Oceanispirochaeta sp. M1: one gene and its partner. Each later gene encodes a partner of the first gene's protein in a complex. Links are inferred from orthologs where the notes say so. Each region holds a gene or a part of one and is shown on either strand. Other genes may lie near its edges. The genes, in order: secA and secY.

Region 1 (10,811 bases):
AACTTTTTCAACGCTTTCGAAGTATTCTTTATTGTTATTGACCGCAGGCCGCAGCATACATATCTGAATATCCTTTCCTGTTGCATTTTCCAGTAAAGCCGGCATTGCATCTGCCGGGGTTGAGAGGGCAAAGGAGAAGCTGGGGTTCATGAAAATATCTTTAAAATCCCGTATATCCAGACATGCATTGAATAGAGCGGCATCGGGTTCTATGACTGCAAAAGGAACTCCCGGATGTTTTCGTGTAAATTCTTCAAGATGATAGGCAAGTCCGAATCCGTAGAATAGGCAGTAGGGGCAATCCATTGGAATGCTGTTCTCAATAAGCCGCTCAGCTTCTTTTAGAGGAGCATGACGGGAGTGAAGCCAGTTTCCGCTGTAGCGCATTGTAATTTGTCCGTCACGGCTCTCGGATATTTCTGCATTGTCCACAGGATCGGCTGTATCCAGCTTAGTGCTGATTCCCGGAAAACGCCGTTCCAGAATATCTCTGTTCTCACTGTATAAACTCATCTGAATTCCAGGTACATGGTGGTCTGGTCGTCAATGCGCTCACCCGCAGGGGGGAATTGAAAGACTACCCAGCCCTCGCCTTTGATGGTGAGGGGCATAGTACTGCCTTCCAGAGCTGCCATGACTTCTCTTTTAGACAGTCCGGTAAAGTCGGGAAGTTCAGTCCCCACTTTAATGTCCTTTCCTGCAGGTAGTTTTATACGGCCGTCATGTTCAACAATGGTATTACCCTGAATGGGTATTCCGTAATAGGGGCTGAGTCTTTCTGCCAGTTCCTTGACTATGGGTGAGGCGATACGGCCGCCGTAGATACTCTCCCCTTTGGGTACCTGGAGCATGACATATACAATCAGTTTGGGATCTTCAGTCGGGAAGAGTGCCAGGACGGAGGACATGAAGTCACTATCTGAATAAGTTCCTGTTTCAGGATCAATTCTCTGTGCAGTACCCGATTTACCGGAAATCCGTAATCCGGGAACCTGGGCTCTTCTTACGGTTCCCACAGGAGAGGCTACGACCTGTTCCATCATCAGGAGCACTGACTCTGCAACTTCGGGTGAAAGAACTTCTCTGACAGCCTCTCTGTTGTATTCCTTGACGATTTCTCCCGAGGGAGCTACCACCTTACTGACGATTCTCGGTTTAAGCAGTTCTCCGCTGTTGGCAAAGACTGTGGCTGCAGAGATCATCTGAATGGCAGACACACCGATCTCCTGACCCATGGCAATAGTCGGTTTGGACCGGACCGACCATTTCTCGGGGCGGTTAAGTATTCCGTTTGATTCTCCCGGAAGGGGAATGCCTGTCTTTCCTCCGAAGCCGAAGTTTTTAAGCATATTGTAATAATCCTGCCGGGACACAGTATCAGAAGCCAGGGCAGTACCTACATTGCTTGAATGTATAAGAATTCCTGTTGTATCCAGGGTTCCATAGGCTCCAAGGTCGGTTATGGGAGGAATCTTGTATTTCTGAAACAGTTCAGGATTATATCCTCCACGGGTATCAAAGATATCATCAGGTCTGATCCCCCCCAGTTCCATAAAGCTGGCAATTGAAAAAATCTTCATTACCGAACCAGGTTCGTAGGTCAGAGTAACCGGAAGGTTGTTCCTCTGTGCTGCTGAGTACTGAGAAAAGGTATTGGGATTGAATGAGGGGAGGGATACAATGCTGAATAACTCTCCCGTATCCGCACCCATAACCATAATCATCAGTCCATCGGGCTTATGTTTTTCCATAGCCTTTCTGGCAATCTGCTCCGTAATATACTGGGTATTCAGATCAATGGTGAGAAAAACATCATTTCCATAGAGAATCTTATTTCCGTTGGTGCTTATTTCAGGAGGAGCGAGAATCTGATTAAAGGTATACTCTATTCCATCCAGCCCAATATTGTCAGTTCCCACATAACCGATAATATGGGCTGCAAGATCCTTCTCAGGATAATTTCGTCCCATTTCCGGTTCCAGACGGATACCGGGGAGTGAACCTGACTGTATCATCTCATTTACAATTTTACTTTCGGTAGGGGTTATCTGTCTTTTTATATACTGAAATCCCTGCCTGTCGGGATCTTTGAATTTCAGATTGAGTTCATCCCTGTCCATATCCAGAGCATCTGTCAGAAGAGAAGCCGTTTTCTCTTTATCTATTATTTCCGGCACCCAGGCCGTTACTGAATCCAGACGTGTCTGAATAGCCATGAGTTTACCGTTTCTGTCATAGATGGCTCCCCTCTGAAGATCGGGAAAGCTCGGTGTATCCAGAGGACTGGAAGAAGGTGTAAACAGCATGATGCGGGCATACTGAATAATCAGAATCCCCGTTACCGATATAAGGATAAAAAAGAATATCCGGAAACGCTTATTTGCTTTATTCAATTTCCGGCTCCTGAATTATGAATGACTTTGCCTCTTATTCTCTCAATGGATATAAAACCGTAATCTCTTGAATCCACAGAGTGAAAGGGGTTATCCCCCAGTACCATAACTGTATTTTCAGGGACAGTCTCTATTCCTGTTAATCTATCGCGCTGTCTTGCTGTCAGAAAATAACGCTCCTCCTCAATAATCAGCCATCCCTGGGAATTCACAATAACCGAATCTCCGGGAAGAAGCTTACATCTTTTTACGACCAACTGATGATCATAGGGATTGTTGAAAACAATAATATCATTTTGTGAGGGAATATGCTTGTTAAAAATTGGAAAACGATAGGCAATCTTATTTACAATGATGGTCTGTCCCGGTCTGAGTTCGGGCACCATGGATATCTCCTGAACCTGAAGGATATCAAAACAGGAGAATAATAATGCAGTGGCTGTCAGAACAGCTGCTGCTATTCCTCCGTAGTGAAGAAGTATTTTGTGATTCATATCTCAAGTTATATTAATATACCCCTCCTGTTTTGTCGATATATTCGAGTATAGAAATATGATTGTCACAGCCAAACGGCAGGAGATAGACGCTTCCCTGCTGAAAAAGAAAAAACAACTATCCTCAGTGAGCCTGTCCGAAACAGGACGGGTCCGCTCTGTCAATCCATTCCTGACAGTATATATGCTATCCCTCTGTTTGTTTTTTGTATTGCTGGGTACTGAGTTGCCATATAAGCAGTTTCTTCCGCCCAGGGGGTTGAGTAACCTGACAATGCCCGGGGAATTTGCTCTCCAGCAGGTGGAGATAAAAACCCTCCGTGCCGAGACTCCGGTATTAATTCCACAGCCTCAGGATTCTGATTTTCAAGTCAGATTGTGGGATGTCCCGCATCAGAGATACAGAATGAAAGAGGGAGAGAGACTCTCATCAGTCAGTCAGCGTTACGGCAGGAGCATCAGTACTCTTATCAGTTTTAACAGGCTTGAGAGCATCAGCGGAGTTCATAAGGATGATATTCTTCTTATTCCGTCTGTAGATGGAATAGTTTATAAAACAACCAGGAATGATAATCTGGAAAATCTGATTTTCAGGTACGGTCTGGAGAAGAGAGATCTTGTACTCTATAATCCCCATATTCAAATCAGGGATAAGAAACTGGAGATTTTTCCAGGGCAGGAGCTCTTTCTACCAGATGTAAGCCTTACGGATGATCAGTTGAGAGACCGGACAGGACAGCTGTATGTATTCCCTGTTCAGGGGCGGATTCTCACTACATACGGCAGTATACGGGACAATGTTACACAGATTGAATCCTTTCATAACGGTATTGATATCAAGGGTGATCTGGGTGATCCGGTGGTCGCCGCATTGGACGGAACAATTATTTCCGCCGGGTTTAATAATTCATATGGTAATTTCATTGTTGTTGATCATAGAAACGGATATAAAACCCTCTATGCTCATTTGAATTCAATTTCTGTCAGACGGAATGATAAAGTCTTGCAGGGAGAGATTATAGCTGAAGTTGGGAAGAGTGGTTTTGCGCCCAGTGCTCATCTCCATTTTTCGTTGTTTAAAGGTAAAAAAAGTGTTGATCCTTTGGACTTTCTGCACTAAGATAGACAAAATTGATATACAATTTGTCCACAGGTTATCCACTTTCGGAGGTTCTTTTTACATGAGGAAACTGGTGTTTTTTATCATTGCTCTGATGGCATTATTCAATTTGTTCAGGGCGTTTGCAACTTATAATACACAGGATATTCCGGTTGAAACCCTGGAAGATTTTGAGGAAATTCCTGAATCCTGAATCCACAATTCAAAAAGCTTTTACTCTGTTGATTAAAATAATCTTTTACTCTGCTGATCAAAATAATATAGATACTCCAAATTTTTAATAAATAATATCAGAGCTGATTCAATGGGATCGGACAAAAAAAAGGAAGCCGAACATACAGTTCTATGGCTTCCTTTTTTTTTATGACCCGGGGCTGGCAGGTATCAATTATATTTATGCCCCGTGACAGTTCTTGTATTTTTTACCACTGCCGCAGGGACACATATCGTTACGTCCAACCTTGGGAGCTGTTCTTCTTACCTGCATCTTCTGGGAGTTCGCCTCAGAGCGTTCTTCCATCTTACCTGAATTGAAGCTGTTCACGGCACTGTGAGATGCCTTGATATTTCCCTGATTACCATTATAGGCTCTCTCAGGAGCTTTACGGACGATGACTCTGAAGATCTTTCTAGCCAGGGCAATACGCATATCATCCATCAGGCTGTCAAACATCTCAAAACCTTCGTTCTTATACTCCACAAGTGGATTTTTCTGAGCATAGGAACGCAGATATACTGCTTCTCTCAGGGCTTCCAGTGCTTCCAGGTGTTCCTGCCAGCGGTTATCCAGATTCCGTAGATACTCATAGCGGATAAACTGATTGAACTCTTTCTCTCCAACAAGATTTTTCTTGTCGGCCAGATCGCTCAGAAGATAATTTTTCAGTTTTTTCTCTGCTTCTTCCATGGTCAGGGAGGGCCAGTCTGATGCATCATCAAGGCTGTAGTTGAAGTTTTCCTTCAGTCTTTCCATAAGACGGGCCAGTGCCTCGATCTCATTGGTTTTTTTGTCGTCCTTGTAATCTTCCAGAAGAATTCTGACAATCTCTTCCCCTGTATCCATGATCTTAAGAGTGAGATCTTCCTGAGAGAGAATATCATCCCTCTGTGAATAGATGGATGTTCTCTGTTTGCTCAGTACGTCATCGTAGTCCAGAAGATGTTTTCTTATCTCATAGTTTCTGTCTTCAACCCTTTTCTGGGCTCTTTCAAGAGAATTATTAAGAAGCTTATGGTGGAGAGGTTCATCACCTTCCATACCGAGACGGCTCATTGTTTTTTTGAAGTTCTCACCACCGAAAAGACGCATCAGGTCGTCATCAAGTGAAATATAGAACTGTGAATAACCGGGGTCACCCTGACGACCGGAACGTCCACGGAGCTGATTATCAATACGTCTGGATTCATGCCGTTCAGAGCCTATTACATAAAGACCACCCAGCCTGCGGACCTCTTCATTCTGATCACGCCATCTAGCGTATTCGATAGCCATGTGTCTATCAATCTCTTCTGCTGTAGCATCCGTACCGGCGGCTCTTCTGGCTCTGTAGTCGGGATTTCCTCCCAGTTTGATGTCAGTACCACGCCCTGCCATATTGGTAGCAATGGTGACTGAACCCTTGGCTCCGGCTTCGGCGATGATAAGAGCTTCTCTGTGGTGATTCTTCGCATTAAGAATCTCAAACTTGACACCTTTCTTTCTCAGATAGTCTGCAAGTTTTTCTGATTTATTAACGGACACAGTACCTACAAGAATAGGCTGGCCTGTTTTAGTGATCTTTGATATATCATCACAGATAGCATTAAATTTATAATCTTCATTAAGATAGATAACATCATCTTCATCCTGCCTGTTAACCGGGCGGTTGGTGGGGATGACTACTACTTCCAGTCCGTAAATTTTTCCAAACTCACGGGCCTCTGTATCTGCAGTACCGGTCATACCGGATATCTTGTCATACATTCTGAAGAAATTCTGGAAAGTAATACTGGCGAGAGTCCGGTTTTTCCGGGCAATCTTGATCCCTTCTTTGGCTTCAATTGCCTGATGCAGACCATCTGAGTATCGGCGTCCTGAAAGGATACGTCCTGTGAACTCATCTACAATCTGAACCTGTCCTTCCTGAAGGACATAGTCAACATCGTTATGAAAGAGCTTATAAGCCTTCAGGGCCTGGGTGAAATAATGTATATACTCAAAGTTTTCTTCATCAAAGAGTGAAGTTTGTATGATCTTTCTGCTGAGCAGCAGTTCTTCAATCCGATTCATACCTTCGTCGGTAAAGACTACTTTTTTACTCTTTTCATCCAGTTTAAAGTCACCCTTGGGCTGAACACCGGTTATGGGGTCTTCAATCGGATAATCTCCGGTAGCAGGATCTTTCTCGCATTCAGTAAGGAACTTTACAAGCTGATCCACAGTGGAAAACTTTGAAGTATCCTCCTGTACAGGACCGGAGATGATCAGAGGTGTTCTAGCCTCATCGATCAGGATGGAGTCAATTTCATCAATAATACAGAATGGATGATTTTGCTGGGATTTTTTATCCAGACTCCAGCGCATATTATCACGAAGGTAGTCAAACCCGAATTCATTGTTGGTACCGAAGGTTATCTCTTTCGCGTACTCAAGCTGTCTGGTTTCAGGGTCCATATCCGAAAGGATAACTCCCACAGAAACACCCAGATAGTCGTATACCGGCTTCATCCAGGCCGCATCACGTGATGCCAGGTAATCATTGACTGTAATTATATGTACACCCTTTCCGGCAAGGGCATTCAGATAAGCGGAAGCAACACTGGAGAGTGTTTTACCTTCACCGGTCTTCATTTCCATTATCTTTCCCTGGTGCAGGACAATGCCTCCAAGGAGCTGTACATCGTAGGGGCGTTCCCCCAGGGTTCTTCTCGCCGCTTCTCTTACAATTGCAAAAGCCTCAGGGAGAATATCATCAAGTGATTCTCCGGAGGACAGTCGCTCTTTGAATTCCACCGTTTTAGCCAGGAAGGCCTCAGGAGGTAGAGCTATTGCCCACTGTTCTTTTGCATTGATCTTGTGAAGTGTAGGAAGCAGTAGTTTTAGGTCTTTATCCTGTTTTGAACCCAGGACAAGAGATAATATCTTATTCGCCATGGATCAAATGTACGTGTTTTCGGGACAGTCGTCAAGATTGACATTATAAAGTGTCAATTGTAGGATGTCATGACGAAGGAGTACATCATTTGAACAGAAAAAACCTGTGGTTCTTACTGGCTCTTTTACCTTTATTTACATTCTCCTGCCGTTCCGAGAACAAAATTCTGGAACAGGAAGACCTTTTCATTCTGCCCATGGGTTATATGGCGGATGAACTCAACTATTTTATCAAGCCCAATTCACAACTTCCCGGTTCCAGCGACCTCTTTATATATGAGGGCCGTGTCTTTTTAAGCAGCAGCAATGCAGGTAAAATCATGGAGCTCAACTCCTATGGAGATCTCCTGGGGTTTTACTATAATCCAACAATTAATCCGGAGCCCGCTCAGTATATGAGTGACGATAGTGAAAACCCAGTGGTGGTCCGTAAATGGAATTTCAGGGGAATCGAACATCTTGCGGTCACTGAAGACTATATTCTTGTAGCCGACAGGGTTGAAGATAGTCAGAGTGAACTTGAGGGCCGTATTCTTCATAACAGAATCATCCTGAGATTTGACCGGAAGGGTGAATTTATCGATTATCTGGGGCGTGACGGTATTCAGAGCTCTCCCTTTGCATTTATTCAGGATCTGGAAGTGACTAGCAGCGGAGAAACCGTTGTCTTTACTAAACAGGGTAGTAATCAGCAGGTCTTCTGGTTTTCCAAAGAGGGTAACCTTCTTTATAAGGTTATTCTGGATCAGGAGCATCTTCCGGCAATGGAAGAAGAGAGCTGGCGCCCGGGAATCCCTGAAAGCATCAAACCCGATAGAAAAGAACATAAACTGTATATTAAAATGGATTATTTTCCTTTGATGGATTCAGTGGATCTTAAATCTGTCAGCCGTCTATATACCCTGGATCTTAAAGAAGAGTTATATACCAATTATTTTGAAATCGGCAGCCTTGATGTTGAGATCAACGGACAGACTCTGGATGGAGTGTATGAATATCTCGGTCCTACCAAAACAGGTCTGCAGCTCTTTCTGGGTTCAGATTTCAGCGGCCGATACCATCTGAGTATCATGAACTCAGAGGGAGCCGTTAAATCAAACAGAATTATGTATATTCAGGACAGTGAGATTCTTTTCAGACGTTTTTTTCTTTCAGAAGATGGTTTGCTTGCAGGAATCTTCTATGAAGAGAAAGGTGCCAGAGTCTCCTGGTGGCGGACAGACAAACTGGCCGATAAGTATGCCGAATAGAATCAATAAGGGTCCTGAAATTTATGATCCTGATGCTCTCAGGGTTGAATACACGCGGAGTGAACGGGAAAATATGACCCGTTTTGTAAGTGGAAGGAACAATCAGGGGACAAGAAAATTTTCTCTGAGAATCCTGCTGCTGGATATTCTTCTTCTCTGTATTATCGGGGGTGTTATTTATCCCTTTATTGTAGGCAGTAATAAAACCGGTAAACTGGACGGAATCAGCTGTGATCTTTCACTGCGTTCCGATGATGAGACACTCTATATCTCTTTAACAATGGAGAACCCTGCTGATGGTACAGTTCCAGAAGCAGTGGAAGTTGAATTTTTTATAAACGGACAGTCCGTGGAAAAAATATCTGATTTAACACCAAATCCGGGTGAATACCGTACTATCCGCTTCAAAATGAAGCGGGACGGGGAGAAAATCGGAGTAAATGTAATCATGAATAAGGGTGAAGAGAGTCTGAAACTGAATGCTGCAGCTGCGGCAATATAATTTCATCATAAATAAGTTGACGTCCTTTGACGCTTTACTTATGCTTTGGTTAATAAGGAGTGAGTACACATGCAGATTTACTTTTTAGTCGTTATTACACACATACTGGCCGGCCTGGTGCTGGGTTCTCATTTTCTGGAAGAGAAGTTTGAATCTTTCTCAGCCTGTACTGCAGTTCTGAATAATCGCAGGTTCAAGATTATTCTAGGGGCGCTTATGGTACTGTCATCCCTTTTTACTCTATTAAAAGTTGTTCCCGATGATGTTCTTATCATTGGAGATCTACTACCTGCAATAACCGGATTTCTATTTGGTGCTTATTTTATACTGGGATACTTTTATGAGAGTCTGGAAGAGAGTCGAAGCTGGATGAAGAGTTTTGTTGACCTCCTGGAAGACAAGGGTCATATCTTTGGAGTTATATCTCTTGTTGTCGGACTGCTTCACTTTCTGGTTCCCACAGCACTTATTCTCTGATGTCAGGAAGATCAATCGCCGGCCTTGCGGAGCGTCAGGGACGGTATTTCCTCGCTAAAAGAAAACCTGGAGGAGATCTGGGTAATAAGTGGGAGCTTCCCGGCGGAAAGCTTGAAGAGGGTGAGAGCCCTCAGGAAGCCATGGTCCGTGAGTGGATGGAAGAGCTGGAACTTAAAGTTGAAACAGCCGATCTTCTGGGTAGCGGTACCTTTACGCATAAGGGTAAGGAGTATCTCCTGGAGATGTACTCGGTCAGTTTTGACGATGAGCCGCAGGTCTTTCATGAACATGTGGAGACGGGCTGGTTTACAGCCGAAGAGATTGATGCTCTTGATCTGGCGGGTTCAGACAGAATTGTTCTTTCAGCCTATATGAAGGAAGTTCAGGCTCCCTGAACTGATTAGACCTTCCTCACCTTAAGCAGATCTTTCTCAAATACCATAATTTCATCATAGCGTCCTGAATTTTCGGAACCCGTAAGATAGTTCATCACATCCTGCATATCCGTAATGGATGTAAAGATTGAGTAGCGCACAAAGCACTGTTCATTTTCAATAATATCCTTATAGGGATTATGTCCCATATAAAGGGGATCAATCATCTCTCTGACCCGGTTTCTCAGACCGCCGTAATGGCTCAATTCAGTATGAATCAGATGAAGCTGACCCTTTCTGTTTACATATACCTGAAAGATTCCTCCTTCCGAAGGAACAATGCCGTGTACAAGATAGCGGTCCATCTCCACATAGGGTGACCAGTTGAGTGTATAGCGGCAGATATTTCCGGAGACCTGTTTATATGTCTGGTGAGGGTTCTGCATCAGATTATAGTCCCGTCGGGTATTATTGCCTTTTTTGGTATTATGATAATTCCATCTCTTATAAAGTAGTTGGGTCCGTCAAAGTCTGCATGATAAGTCTTATCCATACCTATGCGGCAGTCCTGTCCAATTCGGACACTCTTGTCGATAATTGCCTTCTTCACCCCGGTACCGGGGCCTATACCAAGATCGGGACGTCCCATGGCCTTATTTATTTCCTTATCTCTGAGGGTTTCATATATATCTGTTCCCATTGTGTATACATGGTCCAGAGTGGCACCTCTGTGGATTACTGTTCTAACTCCTACAAGAGAGTCCACGACAGATTCACCGTTGATAATTGATCCCTCCGAAGCCAGAGCCCTGTGGAAATGGCAGGAATTGATCTTTGAGGGGGGAAGGTCCCGTCTGTGAGTATAGATGGGATACTCCATATCATAGAGATTGAAGAAGGGGCGGGGAGTAGCCAGATTTATATTTGATTCGAAGAAATTACGGATAGTACCGATATCCTCCCAGTATCCTTTGTAAACATGTGCCCGAACCTTTGCTTTTTCAATCATTGCCGGAATGACCTCTTTACCAAAGTCAGTAAAATCATTATCCAGTCCCTTATCCATGG
Region 2 (10,481 bases), on another replicon or contig:
GGACGGCATCCATTATGGGGGATAGGAGTAATATCCCTGATGGATTTTACCCGAAGACCCAGTCCACCAAGGGACCTGATTGCAGATTCCCTACCAACACCAGGACCTTTAACGAATACGTTAACTTCCTTAAGCCCAAAATCAAGGGCTCTGTTGGCTGCTGTTTCAGCGGTGGTCTGAGCTGCATAAGGAGTAGACTTCTTAGCACCCTTGAACCCAAGAGAACCAGCACTACTCCAGGAAACTGCGTTTCCCTTCAGATCAGTAATTGTAACGATAGTATTATTGAAGGTTGCCTGAATATAAACATTACCTTCATAAATACTTTTCTTTTCTTTTCTTTTCTTTGTCTTAGCCAATTTTTAAACCTCCAACCGTTCTATTTCTTTTTCTTAGCAACGGTTTTGACCTTACCCTTACGGGTACGGGCGTTTGTCTTGGTTCTCTGACCGTTAACGGGCAGACTTCTTCTATGACGAAGACCCCGGTAACATCCGATATCCATCAGGCGCTTGATATTCAAGGCAACCTCAGATCTCAGACGACCTTCAACCTTATATTCACTCTCGATGAGTTTACGAAGTTCATTAACTTCTTCACCGGAAAGTTCATTAATTCTTTTTTCTGGATCTACACCTGTCTTAGCACAGATTACTTTAGCAGAGGTTCTACCTATACCGAAGATATATGTCAATGCAATATCTGTATGCTTGTTGGGCAGATCAATACCTGCAATACGAGCCACTTATGGACCTCCTACTTCTGTCTCTGTTTGTGTTTAGGATTTTCACATATGATTCTCAGGACACCACGTCTCCTGATTACCTTACATTTATCACACATAGGTTTAACACTTGCTCTAACCTTCATAATTTACCTCTTATAGGTTCCTAGTTTTCAATTTCCCTCGTTTCACAAGTCCATCATGGTGGTGCATCTTAAGATGACCTTCAATCTGGCTCATTGTGTCCAAGTCGACTCCGACCATAATCAATAACGAAGTACCTCCCATTAAGTAGGCAACCTGCTGCGGGAATCCAAACAGGTTAATAATAATAGAAGGAATTAAAGCTATCAAAGCCAGGAACATTGAACCGGGTAAAACAATACGGTTAAGGATCTTAGTAAGATACTCTTCCATGTTCTCCGACCGGATCCCCGGGATTGAACCGCCATTTTCCCTTATTTGCCGAGCAATTTCAATAGGATTCATAGAAACCTGTGTATAAAAGTAGGCAAAAAAGACAATTAACAGTGTATACATAACAAGATAGGGTCCGCCATTGGGTCTTAACCAAGTGGCGACTGCCGACCATGCTTTACTACTGCTTCCAAGGGTCCCTGCTATCTGAAGGGGGAATGTCAGAATAGAAGAAGCAAAGATTACAGGGATTACTCCACTGGGGTTGATCTTAATTGGGATGTAGGTGTTCTGTGCACCATAGATCCTTCGACCAACAATCCTCTTTGCATAATTCACAGGGATTTTTCTCTGCCCCTGTTGTTCGTAGATCACCAGCATAATGATACCGACGAACATGAGCAAAGCAAAAATTACAAATACAGGGTTAAGATTTCCACTGCGGATCTCTTTTCCCAAAATACTGAATGCACCAGGCATTCTAGCTACAATACCAGCAAAGATCAGCAATGAGATACCATTACCAATACCTTTGGCGTTAATCTGCTCACCAATCCACATGAGGAACATAGTACCGGTTGTTACAGTTAACATCGCAACAAAGGTATATTTCCAACCGACCATGGAGGGAATGATTGCATCAGGTATTCTACTTGCATAAACGGTTACTGCATATGACTGAATAATACAGACAGCTACAGTTCCGTAACGGATAAGTTTCTGAACCTTCTTTTTCCCGCCATCTTCCTCGGAAATCTTTTTCAAGCGGGGAAAAACAAGCAGCAAAAGCTGCATGATGATGGACATGGAGATATAAGGCATAATTCCAAGCATGAAAATAGAGAAGTTTTTAAACGCTCCCCCGGCAAAAAAATCCAGATATTCTGTAATTCCCATTGCCGAACCGCTTGAAGCCTGATTCAGAAAATAAAGTCTGAGAGCAGAAGCATCAATACCCGGAATGGGCAGGATTGCGCCTAGTCTGAATACTATCAGCATTCCCAGAGTAAAGAAAATCTTATATCTAAGTTCCTTTACTTTAAACATGTCGTAGAGTGGATTACCAGCCATATATTACCAACTATTCCTGATCTGACTTATTAACTATTTTGCCACCGGCTTTCTCGATTTTCTCAACAGCACCGGCAGAAACCTTTTCAATCTGAACTTCGAGTTTTTTGCTCAGTTCACCGTTTCCGAGAATCTTAATATTCTTCTCAGACTTTTTAATCAGGCCTTTTTTCAACAAAGTTTCAAGAGAAACAACTTCTCCGTCACTGTAGTTTTTTTCCAGAAGGAAAAGGTTCACAGGAACATAGGATTTCTTAAACATATAGTTTGAGAATCCTCTGGCTGCAACTCTTCTGTACAGCGGCATCTGTCCACCCTCAAAACCGGGACGAACATTACCACCTGATCTGGATCTTTGACCTTTGTGACCTCTACCGGAAGTTTTACCGGTACCGGCACCATGTCCTCTACCGAGGACTTTTTTATTCTTATTGGCACCCTTTGGGGCTTTGAGTTCAAAAATGCTACTCATCTTAGATCTCCTCAACTTGAACAAGGTGGGAAATAGACTTAACCATTCCCAGAATAGAAGGTGTAGCTTCTTTTTCAACTACAGAGTTGAGCTTACCAAGACCAAGAGCCTTGACGGTTTTCCTCTGTTCAGGTTTACGGCCTATTGTGCTGCGTATAAGTTTTACGCGAATGCTTTTTGTCTTCGCCATATCAACCCCACAGTTCGTTTATTTTTTTTCCGCGACCGGCTGCAACAGATTTGGCATCGAAAAGATTATCCAGTCCGTTGAAAACGCTCTTAACAATATTCATTGTATTCTTTGAGCCAAGAGACTTGGCAAGAATATCATGAATACCAGCTGCTTCCATAATTGCACGAACAGGTCCACCAGCAATAATACCGGTACCGGGTGCAGCAGGTTTCAGCAGAACGGAAGCACTTTTAAATTCACCCAGGATTTCATGGGGAATTGTTACTTTCTTGAGAGGAATAGTTCTAAGATTACCCTTAGCTTTTTCAACACTCTTTCTGATAGCTTCCGCAACATCATTTGCTTTACCGAATCCGTAACCGACACGGCCTTTGCCGTCTCCGACTACCATCAGAGCTGAGAATGACATTTTTCGTCCACCTTTTACGGCTTTAGAAACACGATTCAGTCTGATGAGTTTTTCGGTAAATTCTTTTTCTTCTTTTTGTCTTTTATCATACGCCATTGTTTACCCTCTTAAAACTGAATGCCTTCGGCTCTAGCTGCTTCTGCAATTGCTTTAACAATACCATGGTACATATAACCATTACGGTCAAATACAATAGTAGTGATACCGGCAGCTTTCATTCTTTCGCCGATGACTTTACCCAACTGAGATCCGCCTTCGAGGTTGATTTTAACAGCAGTATAATCTTTTTCCAGAGTAGATACGCTAAGAAGGGTGTGACCCTTAATATCATCAATTACCTGGAGGCTGATATTTTTATTACTCTTAAAAACAGTCAGTCTGGGTCTTTCAGCAGTTCCGGAAATTTTCTTCCGGACATGTTTTTTTCTCTGCAGTCTTTTGGACTGCTTCTGTTTAATTCTATCCATAATTTACAACCTATTTAACACCAGACTTACCGACTTTACGTCTGACATGTTCTGTTTCGTATTTAATCCCCTTACCCTTGTAAGGTTCGGGAGGTCTAAGTCCACGGATTTCACTGGCAGCAAGACCGACTACTTCTTTGGATATACCTGAAACAGTCACCTTGTTGCCCTCAACGGCTGCAGTGATACCTTCAGGCAGCACATATTCAATCTGAGTTGAAAATCCCAGGTTCATCAAAAGGCTTTTGCCCTTGAGTTCAGCCCTGTATCCAACACCATTGATAATAAGAGCCTTGGAAAAACCGGTTGTTACACCAGTCACCATGTTTTCCAGAAGTTTTCTGTACAGTCCATGCATGGACTTGGCTCTTTTAGAATCATCTTTTCTACTGACAGTTGCCACATCATCTTTGATTTCAAAGCTGACTTCAGGCTCAAAGTGCTGGGTTAACTCACCCTTAGCACCTTTAACGGTCAAAATATTGTCTTTAACAGAAACAGTTACACTTTTAGGCACTGTTAATGGTTTTAAACCGATACGAGACATTAATTCTCCCCCTTACCAGACCTTACAAATGATCTCACCACCAACTTTCCCGACAGTGGCTTTTTTGCCAGTTGTCACACCAGTTGAAGTGGAAACGATCAATGTACCGAATCCGTTTAATACACGGGGCATATCCTTGTAGCCTGTATAAACTCGTCTACCAGGGGTAGAAACAGACTGGATTCCGTGAATAATCGGATTTTCTGAATCGTCATATTTCAAGAAAACACGGATAATACTTTCATCATCCAATGTTACTTTCTTGAAATTCTTGACGAATCCTTCATTCTTAAGAATTTTAATAATTTCCAGCTTTAGCTTGGAAGGTACAATATCTACCTTCTCAAATTTAGCCCTGCTGGCATTTCTAATTTTTGTGAGCATATCCGCTACAGGATCTGAACAACTCATTTATACTCTCCTACCAGCTAGATTTTGTAACGCCGGGAATCAAACCTTCGTTAGCAAGCTTACGAAAACAGATTCTGCACATTTCAAATTTTCTCATGTAACCACGAGGTCTTCCACAGATTCTGCATCTGTTATACTCGCGGGTACTGTACTTCTGTTTTCTATTACATTTAACGATCATAGATTTCTTTGCCATCTATAAACTCCTATTTCCTGAAAGGCATGCCGAACTTGGCAAGAAGAGATCTTGCTTCGTCATCGGTACCAGCCGTTGTTACAATGGCTACGTTTAGACCGTTGATCTGCTCAATCTTATCGTAGTCAATTTCCGGAAAAATAATCTGCTCTGTAATTCCCAGAGAATAATTTCCTCTTCCGTCGAAAGCTTTAGGATTTACACCTCTAAAGTCCTTTACACGGGGGAGGGAAATATTGATCAGACGATCCAGGAATTCGTACATTTTTACTCCTCTCAGAGTAACTTTTGCACCAATCTCCTGTCCTTCACGAACCTTGAAGTTCGCAATAGATTTTCTTGCTTTAGTTTTCATGACTTTCTGACCAGTGATCAGAGTCAATTCTTCCACAGCAGATTCAAGAAGCTTTTTGTTAGCGATTGCCTCACCAACTCCCATGCTTACAACAACCTTTTCAATCTTGGGAATCTGCATTTTTGACTTATAGCCAAACTCAGAAAAAAGTTCCTGAGCGATCTTTTCTGTATAAACAGTTTTTAATCTTGGTGTATTCGCCATTATAAAGCTTCTCCACATTTCTTGCAAACTCTTACTTTACTATCTCCGTCTACCTTGATACCAACCCTGGTGGGTCCGCATTTCTTGCAGAGAAGCTGTACATTAGAGAGATCGATAGCAGCTTCAAGTTCAATGATGCTGCCCTTCTCGCCCTGAGCTTTAGGTTTCTGGGCCTTTTTGACCATATTCAAACCTTCAATAATAGCCCGGCCGGTATCTCTCTGGATTTTAAGGACTCGGCCTGATTTACCACTGTCTTTGCCAGCAATAATCTGTACCTGATCACCCTTTTTAATCTTATATTTCACTTCAGCCATCTTCTTACACTCCTAAAGAACTTCGGGTGCTAAAGATACAATTTTCATAAAATCGGCATCTCTAAGTTCTCTTGCTACGGGGCCAAAAATACGCTTACCAACTGGTGCAAGGTTTGCATCTACAATCACACAGGCATTGTCATCAAAACGGATATATGTTCCGTCGGGACGTCTGTATTCTTTGTGCGTTCTTACAATAACAGCCTTCTTCACCTCACCCTTTTTAATGGGGGCATGGGGAATTGCGTCTTTAACAGCCACGACAATAATATCGCCAACACTGGCATATCTTCTATGACTTCCGCCGAGAACCTTGATACACTGTACCTTTTTAGCACCAGAGTTATCAGCTACATTCAAATATGTATTATCCTGAATCATTTATATCCTCCGGTGTTATTTGGCTCTCTCAAGGATTTCCTGAAGAGACCAGCACTTATCTTTACTGATAGGTCTACATTCTACAATGTTGACTGTATCACCGATATTAGCATCATTTTTTTCATCATGTGCTTTGTATTTAACCGAACTAGTAATGTACTTTTTGTACAGAGGATGCAGTTTTTTAGTTGTAATCTGTACAACAACTGTCTTTTCCATCTTGTCACTGACAACTACGCCGGTTAAAACTTTTTTATTAGTCTTCTGGGCTTTTTCCATCACTACGCCTTCCTGATTCCGAGATCAAACTCGTTAACCATTGTGTTCAAACGGGCAATGCTTCTTCTCAGATTTCTTTTATCCATCCGATTTTCTACATGTCCCAGAACCATATCAAATCTCATTTTCTGTAGCTTGTTGCTAAGTTCTTCGCGTTTGGCGATAAGCTCTTCAACTGACAGATCATTGAAACGTTCTTTCATGACTATCTCGCCTCCTTATAGACGAACTTAGTTTTAATAGGCAGTTTGCTGCCGGCAAGTTCCATGGCTCTTTTAGCCAGGTCTTTGTCAACACCACCGATTTCAAACATAACAGTCCCGGGCTTAACTTCAGCAACCCATTTTTCGGGGTTACCTTTACCTTTACCCATTCGAGTTTCAGCAGGCTTTTTGGTATAAGGGATATCAGGAAAGATTCTGATCCAGACCTTACCGCCTCTCTTAATGTGCCTAGTCATGGCAACACGAGCAGCTTCAATCTGTCTAGCAGTAATCCACTTGTTATCCAGAGCTACCAATCCGCATTCGCCGAAAGCAATTGTATTACCTCTGGTGGCGTTCCCTCTAAGAGGTCCGCCTCTCATTTGTTTTCTATATTTGGTTTTCTTAGGACTCAGCATCTCTTAGCTCCTTGAAGCCTTGTCTCTCTGGTTTCTGCTAACCAGAAGTCCGGCGTCATCTTTCTGTTCATGTCCGTAAACTTCGCCTTTGAAAACCCAGACTTTAACTCCGATCTTACCGAATGTTGTATTTGCTTCCGCAAATCCGTAATCGATATCAGCTCTGAGAGTATGAAGAGGAATACGTCCCTCTTTTACTTCCTGAGTTCTGGCCATTTCAGCTCCACCAAGTCTTCCGGAAATCTTAATTTTGATTCCTTTCACACCGGACTTCATTGAATTGGATGCAGTCATCTTCAGAACTCTTCTGAAGGCAACACGTCCTTTCAACTGACGGGCAATGTTCAGAGCAACAATCTGTGCGTTAGCCTCGGGCTTCTTCACTTCTTTGATTTTTACCTGAATTTTCTTGTCTGTCAGCTTCTGGAGAGCCTGACCGATTTTTTCAATGTTGGCACCCTTTGTACCAATGATCACACCAGGTCTTGCTGTGTAAATCATCATAGTAATGCGCTGGGGCTGTCTGATGATTTCAATATCACCAATTTCAGCACCGCGTGCTTCAGGGCTGTCCATAAGGGCTTTCCGAAGCGCCAGATCTTCATGCAGACAATTAGCATAATCTCTGGGGTCAACATACCATTTTGACTTCCAAGTTTTATTAATACCCAGTCTGAGACCGTAAGGGTTTACTTTCTGTCCCATTTATTCCCCCGTACTTCCTAATTCATCTACTACCACAGAAATATGTGAAGATCTTTTAAGCAGTCTGTCAGCTCTACCTCTTGAACGGGGCCACATTCTTTTCTGAATGGGTCCACCATCAATAAGCAGTTCAGCAATATACAATGAATCTTCATCAAGCATGTTGTTCTGATTCAATGCATTAGCTGCAGCAGATTTGACTACCTTGATCAGCAGTTTAGCGCCTTTGTTAGGCAGATTCTCAAGAATCGCAACCGCTTCAGAATAAGGTTTCCTTCTAATATTATCAGCAATAGGTCTGATCTTAGTGGGAGACATAGGCAAATTCTTAGCTATGGCTTTATAACCTTTCTTTGCTTCCATCACTCACCTACCTTTTAGATTTCTTGTCGGAACCAGCATGTCCTCTGAACATTCTGGTTGGAGCAAATTCACCAAGTTTATGACCAACAAGATTTTCTGTTACATATACAGGAACCCATGTTTTGCCGTTATAAACTGACACTGTCATACCGACCATCTCAGGAATAATAGTGGAGGTTCTGCTGTAGGTTTTAACCATAGCTTTCTTAGAACCAGACTTATTCTGTTCAATGATCTTTTTATACAGGCTTTTGGCAATAAACGGTCCCTTTTTAATTGATCTAGACACGTTTTACTCCTATTTCCGTCTCTTGACAATAAAATTGTCAGAGTTCTTATGTTTCTTCCTTGTCTTGAAACCCTTGGTCGGCTTTCCCCAGGGGGAAACAGGATGACGTCCACCGGAAGTCTTACCTTCACCACCACCATGGGGGTGATCAACCGGGTTCATAACAACACCTCTTACCTTAGGTCTTTTGCCCATCCATCTGGATCTACCGGCTTTACCGATTTTCACATTCATGTGATCTTCGTTTCCGATTTCACCAATGGTTGCCATACACTTGTTTAAAACAAGGCGCATTTCTCCGGAAGGCATTTTTATTGTTACATAATTACCTTCTTTTGCAGCGATAAGCGCACCACCACCGGCAGTTCTTACCATCTGAGCACCACGACCGAGCTGAAGCTCAATACAGTGTACAAGACGACCTACGGGAATGTTTTCAAGGGGAAGTGCGTTTCCGACTTCAATAGGAGAGTTGGGACCATTAAATAGAACAGTTCCTACTTCCACACCCTTGGCAGCTACAATGTAGCGTTTTTCACCGTCGGCGTAATGAATCAGAGCGATATTGGCAGATCTGTTCGGATCGTATTCGATCTGAGCAACCTTACCGGGGATATCAAACTTATTACGTCTGAAATCGATCTCTCTGTATTTTCTTTTATGTCCACCACCACGGCGGCGTACACTAATCCGTCCTCCGGCTCCACGACCGGCTTTTGAAGACTTACCGGAAGAGAGAGACTTTTCGGGCTGGCTTCTGGTGATTCCATCAAAAGTCAAACTCTGTCTGTATCTCTGGGACGGTGTCCTTGGATTATACGTTTTTATACCCACAGAAATTCTCCTACCTTAAACGCCTTCAAAAGCATCGATCTTCTCACCTTTGGCAAGAGTTACAATTGCTTTCTTCCAGGATGCTGTTTTACCAAATCCTCTTTTAAAGCTGGAAGCTGAAATAGGAGTGTTCGCTTTTTTCTTACCACGAACATTCACAATATTACAGCTAACAGGATTAACAGAGAACAGTTCTTTAACTGCACCTACTATCTGGATCTTATTCGCTTTCTTATCAACCTTAAAGACATACTTCTTAGATTCACCATCACGGAGAACATTAGATTTTTCTGTCAGAACAGGTTCTATAATTACTTTATAGGGTTCCATACTCAACCTCATCCACCATAAAATTCATTCAGCTTCGAAGCAGCACCTTCAAGTACCAGAACATTCTTACCGTAAAACAGAGTGTGTGCACTCAGTCTGTTGTAAGAAAGGAATCTGACATTGGGAAGGTTGCGACCTGCCTGTCTGATTTTTTTGTCGTCGTCCTTAAGAACAACAACAGTTTTTTCATCATTTACCAAAGCTGTCAGAATGGCTTTAAAATCTTTAGTTTTTCCGGAATCAACCGTAAAATCTTCAATAATTCTAAATGTATTCTCATCCTGAGCTTTAAGACTCAGTATGGATTTCATAGCTAACTGCTTTACTTTTTTCGGAAGAACATAGCTGTAATCTCTAGGCTTAGGCCCGAAAACTACACTTCCACCAACCCATACAGGAGATCTTCTACGTCCGGCTCTGGCTCTACCAGTTCCTTTCTGTCTCCACGGCTTAGCTGTTGTTCCTCTTACTTCACTTCTGGTAAGTGTGCTGGCTGTTCCAACTCTTTTATTAGCAAGCTCATTTTTGATGGCGTTGTAAATAGAACCATCGCTTACTTCACGTGCAAATACTGAATCTTCAAGAGTTATTGTCCGCAGCTCTTTTCCATCAATTGAAAAGACTTTTCTGTCCATAATAATCCTCTATTTTTTCTTGGCGTTACGTACTAAAACAACACTGTCTTTCGTACCGGGTACAGCACCCTTCACCAATACAACATTCTTTTCAGCATCTATTTTTACTACTTCCAGGTTCTGAACGGTTTTTCTCTCTCCGCCCATACGTCCGGCCATCTTAGTTCCCTTAATTACTTTTGAAGGGTAAGCGGCCATACCGGTTGAACCACCAACTCTATGGAATTTTGAACCGTGTGTGGCACGGCCTCCACTAAAAT

The links.
Region 2: the proteins of secA (region 1) and secY are in contact, whole or in part, in a crystal structure (PDB 3DIN), measured with the Thermotoga maritima proteins. The link is inferred for Oceanispirochaeta sp. M1 from one-to-one orthologs. Residues at the interface, in WP_004082002.1 of Thermotoga maritima: Glu261, Ala262, Arg263, Lys300, Ala301, Arg302, Thr303, Ile304, Ile305, Leu323, Tyr324, Asp325, Pro326, Val329, Ser330, Tyr333, Ile336, Lys340, Phe345, Val349, Glu363, Phe364, Tyr374, Ser375, Gly376, Gly377, Glu393, Ile395, Thr482, Ser483; in WP_004081795.1 of Thermotoga maritima: Glu108, Gly109, Glu110, Glu111, Ala236, Glu237, Arg238, Arg239, Ile240, Thr241, Ile242, Gln243, Tyr244, Ala245, Arg246, Arg247, Val248, Thr249, Gly250, Arg251, Arg252, Val253, Tyr254, Gly256, Ala257, Ser258, Thr259, Tyr260, Leu261, Pro262.

What each region holds. Positions count from the first base shown.
Region 1 is NZ_QQPQ01000003.1:143,316-154,126, forward strand. Bases 4,202-7,471 are described here. They hold secA (preprotein translocase subunit SecA), read right to left. Parts: upstream 7,141-7,471; coding sequence 4,402-7,140; downstream 4,202-4,401. Other genes in these bases: DV872_RS02845 (hypothetical protein), read left to right, coding at 7,230-7,471. In the rest of the region: DV872_RS02820 (motility associated factor glycosyltransferase family protein), read right to left, coding at 1-513; DV872_RS02825 (penicillin-binding protein), read right to left, coding at 510-2,393; lepB (signal peptidase I), read right to left, coding at 2,390-2,887; DV872_RS02835 (peptidoglycan DD-metalloendopeptidase family protein), read left to right, coding at 2,946-4,007; DV872_RS27095 (hypothetical protein), read left to right, coding at 4,069-4,200; more of DV872_RS02845, read left to right, coding at 7,472-8,390; DV872_RS02850 (hypothetical protein), read left to right, coding at 8,323-8,892; DV872_RS02855 (hypothetical protein), read left to right, coding at 8,962-9,369; DV872_RS02860 (NUDIX domain-containing protein), read left to right, coding at 9,369-9,764; DV872_RS02865 (hypothetical protein), read right to left, coding at 9,770-10,189; DV872_RS02870 (glucose-1-phosphate adenylyltransferase), read right to left, coding at 10,189-10,811. UniProt on the Escherichia coli protein: Required for protein export, interacts with the SecYEG preprotein conducting channel.
Region 2 is NZ_QQPQ01000022.1:52,006-62,486, reverse strand. What follows is about bases 47-2,986. They hold secY (preprotein translocase subunit SecY), read right to left. Parts: upstream 2,213-2,986; coding sequence 881-2,212; downstream 47-880. Other genes in these bases: rpsE (30S ribosomal protein S5), read right to left, coding at 2,876-2,986; rpmD (50S ribosomal protein L30), read right to left, coding at 2,686-2,874; rplO (50S ribosomal protein L15), read right to left, coding at 2,223-2,684; rpmJ (50S ribosomal protein L36), read right to left, coding at 757-870; rpsM (30S ribosomal protein S13), read right to left, coding at 380-745. In the rest of the region: more of rpsK, read right to left, coding at 1-46; more of rpsE, read right to left, coding at 2,987-3,382; rplR (50S ribosomal protein L18), read right to left, coding at 3,394-3,753; rplF (50S ribosomal protein L6), read right to left, coding at 3,764-4,300; rpsH (30S ribosomal protein S8), read right to left, coding at 4,313-4,711; DV872_RS15965 (type Z 30S ribosomal protein S14), read right to left, coding at 4,722-4,907; rplE (50S ribosomal protein L5), read right to left, coding at 4,918-5,466; rplX (50S ribosomal protein L24), read right to left, coding at 5,466-5,783; rplN (50S ribosomal protein L14), read right to left, coding at 5,796-6,164; rpsQ (30S ribosomal protein S17), read right to left, coding at 6,180-6,443; rpmC (50S ribosomal protein L29), read right to left, coding at 6,446-6,646; rplP (50S ribosomal protein L16), read right to left, coding at 6,649-7,065; rpsC (30S ribosomal protein S3), read right to left, coding at 7,069-7,770; rplV (50S ribosomal protein L22), read right to left, coding at 7,771-8,133; rpsS (30S ribosomal protein S19), read right to left, coding at 8,141-8,422; rplB (50S ribosomal protein L2), read right to left, coding at 8,432-9,256; and 3 more genes. UniProt on the Escherichia coli protein: The central subunit of the protein translocation channel SecYEG. Consists of two halves formed by TMs 1-5 and 6-10.